Regions from separate parts of the Mannheimia glucosida genome, predicted to be linked through region 2. Evidence: riboswitches for the same ligand, from Rfam matches in the RefSeq annotation. Region 2 holds a riboswitch; the other holds the start of a gene.
The links. Region 2 has a riboswitch for thiamine pyrophosphate ahead of thiM (hydroxyethylthiazole kinase). Riboswitches for the same ligand answer to the same signal wherever they lie in the genome.
Positions count from the first base shown of each region.

Region 1: another riboswitch for thiamine pyrophosphate. It lies ahead of thiB (thiamine ABC transporter substrate binding subunit); the one in region 2 lies ahead of thiM (hydroxyethylthiazole kinase).

Region 1 is NZ_CP176502.1:2,250,148-2,253,568, reverse strand. It holds gene kdsB (3-deoxy-manno-octulosonate cytidylyltransferase) at 1-107, shown strand, start outside; gene ACJ7Z2_RS10845 (YidB family protein) at 185-604, shown strand; gene ACJ7Z2_RS10840 (amidohydrolase family protein) at 659-1,645, opposite strand; TPP riboswitch at 1,911-2,054, shown strand; gene thiB (thiamine ABC transporter substrate binding subunit) at 2,099-3,052, shown strand; gene dksA (RNA polymerase-binding protein DksA) at 3,288-3,421, shown strand, end outside.
Region 2 is NZ_CP176502.1:1,020,006-1,023,426, reverse strand. It holds gene nrdD (anaerobic ribonucleoside-triphosphate reductase) at 1-1,087, shown strand, start outside; TPP riboswitch at 1,144-1,238, shown strand; gene thiM (hydroxyethylthiazole kinase) at 1,293-2,111, shown strand; gene ACJ7Z2_RS05065 (MFS transporter) at 2,104-3,417, shown strand.

The DNA.
Region 1 (3,421 bases), 1.1 Mb from region 2:
TATGGTACGGTGAAAAAATTCATATCGAACCGGCGAAAGAAGCCCCGCAAGTGGGGGTGGATACGCCGGAAGATTTGGAAAGAGTGCGAGCCATTTTAGCTCGTTAAAGTGATTACAAGCGGTTGAATTTTGCCGTTTTTTTGCAAAATTTTCGCAAAATTGTACCGCTTGCATAGGAGAAATTATGTTAGGAAATATTTTAGGTTCATTGGCTTCTTCAGTATTGAGTGGCAATAACCAATCAACTGCAACTCAATTAATTCAAAATTTACTCGCCTCACAAGGTGGGATTGAAGGGCTGATTGCCAAATTCCAACAAGGCGGATTAGATGATGTGTTACGCACTTGGATCAGCAGCGATGAAGATAATGCACCTGTTTCGGGCGAACAAATCAGTGATGTGTTCGGGCAAGAAAACATTCAAAATGCCGCTCAGGAAGCGGGTGTTGATGCTGCTGATGCGAGCGATTTATTAGCCCAGTTCTTGCCAAAAATCGTGGATACTCTAACCCCGAATGGTAATGTTGAAGACTTAAAAAACTTTGATGCAAATGACTTATTAGCTCAAGCGGCAAAAGGGATTTTGGGTAACTTGTTTAAATAATCGGTTATGCTGTTATTAAAGGCGAACCTAAGGGTTCGCCTTTCATTTATTCGGTTAGACTAAACCCAGTACTTTTCGACCATTGATGCTGGCAATATTTGCCATTTCTTCTAGGTTAGTAAAACGACAGCCTGCTGATAAAAGGCTGAGTTCTTGCCACATATCGCCCTCGCAAAGTGGTACCATATAATCACAGATATTATCTGTGCCGATAGCAACGGTAATGCCTTCAGGAATGAGTTCATCAGCAGGGGTTAAAGCGTTATGGAAGGGTTGTAAATCTTCCTTACGTCCGCTATCAATCCACGCCATCGGACAGGCAATGACCATCATTTGGCTATCACGCATTTTTTGGTAAAGCATTTTTCGATATTCTTTCGGGTGCGAACCAATGGAAATCCCGTGAATGGCAACCACTCGCCCTTGCATACCATGCTCAATCGATTTATCACACAGTTGTTCGGTCTCTTTTTCTTTAGGTGAGTTAAATTGATCAACGTGGACGTGGAGCATTTTGCCGAGCGATTTGGCTTTATCCATTAAAATATCCATTGCTTCCAAGCCTTTGCCGTAATCCAGTTCGTCACGGTAAGGCAAGCCACCAATCATATCCACCATTTCAGATCCAATATTAAACCATTTTTTTGCATTTGGCTCAATCACGCCTTTTAATGTTTGGTTGGCAAATTTCAGAATAATATCGTTTTTATAGACTTCACGAGCTTTATGTGCGGCAATGATGGCTCGGTCTTCGCATACTTGGTCAATATCGACAAAGGTTCCGAAGGCAGTCACGCCTTGAGAAATCATTAACTCAATCGCTTGTGAAAAGCGGCGGTAGTAGTCTTCCACCGTAGAATTACGTTTCACTTCATCGACTAAATCCCATTTTTGTTGCAGATTCGCATTTTGGTAAACAGTGATTTTTTCCGGTGTCATAGTAAAGGCTCGGTCTGCGTGTGCATGTGCATTTACCCAGCCGCCTTGTTTGATGATTTCATCACGGATATGACCTTTTAGGGTACGAATCAGTTGGCTCATTTATGCTGTTCCTTTCGATATGGTGAATTTATGCAACAAACGCCTATGTTTTAGAGAGGCGTTGTGTGATTAACTTAAGAAATGAATAAAAAAACAGCTACGCCTCAAACAAAGATGCGTAGCTGTTGGGAATTTGAGATATGTGATGTTGTGCAATTCATTTCTAGTTCCTTATTTGGACTAGGGCGATAGTATAATGATTTTCAGGTTTAATAGCAAACGTTTGCTTATGGTTGAAATTCAGAGGTAAACTTTCTACAATACAGCGTTCTCATTGGGGTGCTACAAGCGGTTGTTTTTGATTGAAACTTTGCAAATTTTTCACCAAATCAAACCGCTTGTTGCTGAGAGATACCCATAGAACCTGATCTGATTAATATCAGCGTAGGGATTTGAGATAGCAAATTTGCCACTCTTAAATCCTTCTATTCATTTAATTTAGAAGGACGCTTTATGAAATTCATTTTATCTTCATTTGCTTTATTAAGCACAGTCGCATTCGCTAATCAGCCAACTTTAACGGTTTATACCTATAGCTCTTTTGCATCGGAATATGGCCCGGCAGCTAAATTAGAACAGAATTTTGAGAAGGTGTGTGGCTGTGATCTTAAATTTATGCCGTTTGACGATAGTGTGACGATGTTTAACCGCTTACGTTTAGAAGGGAAAAAAACAAAAGCCGATGTCGTGGTCGGTATTGATAATTTCTTACAGCCGGAAGCTGAAAAATCAGGTTTATTTAGCGAATTTGAGGCAAAAACCAAATTGGAAATTAAAGATAAGATTTTCTTCCCGTATGATATGGGATCTTATGCTTTTATTTATGATAAAGAAAAGTTGGCTAATCCACCTAAAAGCCTAAAAGAGTTGGTAGAACGCCAAGATTTAAAAGTGATTTATCAAGATCCGAGAACCAGTAGTGTTGGACGAGGTTTTCTATTATGGGTGAATCAAGTGTATGGTAATGAGGCAGAAAATGCTTGGAAAACATTGGCTAAACATACGGTAACGGTTGGAAAGGGCTGGTCTGAAACTTATGGTGCCTTTTTAAAAGGGGAGTCAGATGTAGTGCTAAGTTATACTACTTCCCCTTTATATCATCAATGGTATGATAAGACCGATAAATATGTGGCAGCAGCATTTGAGGAGGGGCATCTTACCCAAGTTGAAAATGCAGCTATTCTCAAAACAAGCAAACAAAAGGTACTAGCAAATCAATTTTTGGCATTTTTGCACGAGCCTGAATCTCAGCACATTATTTCATACCATAATGTGATGAACCCTGTGCTACTTGAGGGGACAGATCCTGCGTTTAGCCAAATGCCTACTTATAAAATATTAAGCTTTGATCCGCCTTCTTCCGACACTATTCAGAAATGGCTCGCTACTTGGGCAAATAGTTGGTAGATATAAAGGAGAAAGAAAGCATTGTAAAAATAGCCGAATCTTAATTTGGCTATTGTTTTTTGCGAAATAAATCAACTCGCATGCAAAATTTTTGCAAATTTATTTGCTTAGTTACTCCATTTCGTGTTATTTATAGCCGCCATTACAAAAAAGCCCGAAAAAAGTAAGTTAAAAGTAAGCTAGTTTTATTCGGATATAATTTTAACGATGAAAATTCCAAACAAGGAGTAGATCTATGACTCAAGTGGCTAAAACCACATCTCTTGGTTTATTGGCATTAGCTGGCGTTGAGCCTTATGAGCCGAAAAAAGATGAAGAATATATGAATGAAGCCCAACGTGAGCATTTCACTAAAATTCTGAAAGCGTG
Region 2 (3,421 bases):
AAAATTACAACTTTTCTTTATGCAATGGTTCAATAAAGAGCGAAGCAAAGCAATTCTCACTTTCCCTGTTGTGACCGCGGCAATGCTTACCGAAAAGGGCAAATGTAAAGATGACGAGTTTGCCAATCAAATGGCAAAAGAGCTATCTCAAGGCAATTCATTCTTCATTTACCAATCAGATAATCCGGACTCCCTTGCTTCTTGCTGCCGCTTAAGAAATGAAATCAGCGATCACAGCTTCTCCTATTCATTAGGGGCAGGAGGTGTTGCGACAGGTTCAATCAATGTAATTACTATTAATATGAACCGTTTAGTGCAAGATAACCGTGATTTAAGCGAAGAGGTCAGCAAGATCCATAAATATCAATACGCTTACCGCAAATTAATGGAGGAATATTTAGCTAGCGGTATGTTGCCGGTTTATGATGCCGGTTTTATTTCACTGAATAAACAATTCCTGACTATTGGCATTAACGGAATGGCGGAAGCGGCAGAATCGCAAGGTTTGAAAGTAGGCTATAACCCTGAATATATTGATTTTGTGCAGTCTCGCCTAAAAACCATCTTCGAGGCAAATCAAGCCGCCAGCCAACAATATGGCGTGAAATTCAACACCGAATTTGTGCCTGCTGAAAATTTAGGGGTCAAAAACGCCAAATGGGACAAAGAGGACGGCTATTTCGTACCACGAGATTGCTACAATTCCTATTTCTATGTGGTAGAAGATGAAGAAATTAATGCTTTGGATAAATTCTTACTGCACGGCAGAGAGCTGATTGAATGGCTGGACGGAGGCTCCGCTCTACACTTGAATTTAGACGAAGCCTTAACCCAAGCTGGCTATCGCTCCTTGCTGGATACCGCCGCTAAAACCGGCTGCAATTATTTTTGTATTAACGTCAAAATCACGATTTGCAACGAATGTAGCCACATCGACAAACGCACTTTGCACAGTTGTAGCAAATGCGGCTCCGATAATATTGATTACGGCACTCGGGTAATCGGCTATCTAAAACGAGTCTCCGCCTTTAGTTCCGCCCGCCAAAAAGAGCATAGCTTGCGTTTCTATCACCGAGAAGCGGCTTAGCTGAAAACCGCGGTTGTAGCCCTTTACAACCGCTTTTTTAGTGATTATATTAAAGCCTCATTTAGTCGGGGTGCTTGTTTTTACAAGCTGAGAAATACCCGTTGAACCTGATGCAGTTAGCACTGACGTAGGAAACTAAAGGCGTAAACCCATCTATTCCCCGTTGGTGTTGGTGCGTTGTTTTTCAATCATTAAGGAATAAACGATGACCACATCACTCCCCTATCGCTCGCATTATTTGCAAAAAATTCGACAAAATCGACCGCTTGTTCACAACATTACCAACATTGTTGCCGCTAATTTTTCCGCCAACGGTTTATTGGCACTTGGGGCTTCGCCTATTATGGCAGCCGCTATTGAGGAGATGGAGTCCGTGCCGGCACTCAGTAACGCCGTGGTGATTAATATCGGCACGCTTATCGGCAAAGAAGTGGAAGCAATGGTACTTGCCGGCAAAACCGCCAACCGTTTAGGCATTCCGGTCATTCTTGACCCTGTCGGCGTTGGAGCAACACCTTTCCGCCGTCAAACCGTTGAAACCTTACTCAAACAAATTCACTTCACCGCCATTCGTGGAAATGCGGGGGAACTAGCTACCCTCGCCGATGTAGAATGGCAGGCCAAAGGCGTTGATGCCGGCGAAGGCTCGCATAATGTGGTTGAAATCGCCCAACAGGTTGCCAAGCGTTACCAAACTTTAGTCGCAATCAGTGGCGAAACCGATGTAGTAAGCTCCGGCTCACGCACGGTTTTATTGCACAACGGCAGCCCGATGTTCCCACAAATTACGGCTTCAGGCTGTTTATTAAGTGCGGTATGCGGTGCATTCTTAGCCGTTGCCGACAAAGAACACTATTTCAACGCACTTATTGAGGCTTGCACCGCTTATGCCATTGCAGGCGAAGTAGCTGCTCAAGCACTCAAACCAACTCAATACGGGCAATTTGCCGTCAATCTGCTGGATACACTTGGAGCATTAACGCCTGAAACCGTTGAGCAATATGCGAGGGTTGAATATGTCTAAAGCTCACTCAAACCCAACTAAAGTGGCGGTTGCCTCAATGGTCGGCACGGCGATTGAATATTTTGATAACTACATCTACACGATGGCAGCAGTGCTGGTGTTTAACGTGCAGTTTTTTAATAGCGATGATCCGGTTTCCAACCAATTAATGTCGCTTTCCGTGCTTGCCCTTGCCTTTTTCACCCGCCCGATGGGGTCGATTTTATTCGGGCATTTCGGCGATAAATACGGACGCAAACAAACCCTGATTGCCTCGCTCTTATTAATGGGCTTATCTACCGTAGCAATCGGGCTTTTGCCTAATTATGCCGCCATTGGCATTTGGGCAACCGTGTTACTCTGCCTCTGTAGAATCGGACAAGGTTTAGGCTTAGGCGGCGAATGGGGCGGAGCTGCTCTCGTTGCCACCGAACACGCCCCGAAACACAAGCGGGCATTTTTTGGTATTTTTCCGCAAATGGGCGCCCCAATCGGCTTGCTGTTGGCAAACGGAGCGTTCTACTTGGTAAATTTAATTTACGGAGAACAAGCCTTCTTGGATTGGGCGTGGCGAATTCCATTTGTAGCTTCTATTGTGATGATTTTTATCGGCTTATATATCCGCATTAAAATCAGCGAGAGCCCGATTTTCCTCAAAGCAGAACAGCAAGGCAAAAACCGCCACACACCGCTTAAAACGCTCTTTAGCAAGCATTTCAAACCATTTATGATCGGCGTATTTATTGCCACCGCAGGTTATGTGCTGTTCTACATTTTAGTTGCCTTTACCCCAATTTTCGTCAAAAGCCCGGTGGCAGTTTCTCAAGCAGGACACGCTACAGGCTTAGGTTTACCGGCAAATCTCTACACCCAATATTTGCTGATTACCTCCGTGATTTTCGGCATTGCGATTTTCTTCTCCGGCTTGTATTCCGACAAAATCGGGCGGCGTTTACTGCTGTTAATTGCCACAGGAGCAACCGTAGTTTACGGCTTAACAATGCCGTTTTTCCTCGAAAACGGCACACCGACTTCGATCTTTATTTTCCTCACCATTGGAATGATCTTAATCGGCTTAAGCTTCGGCCCGATGGCGGTAATTCTGCCCGAACTCTTCCCAACAGAAGTACGTTACACAGGAGCATCACTCGCCTACACCGCTGCCGGTATTTTAGGAGCTAGCGTGTTCACTATTATTGCGGTCAAAATCAATGAAAATTTCGGCTTATTCGGTGTAGGCGGCTATTTATCGGTTGCCTCATTATTGAGCTTCTGGGCATTGTGGCAAGTCCACGAAACCAAAGATTTGGAATTAGAGGAGATATAAAAAA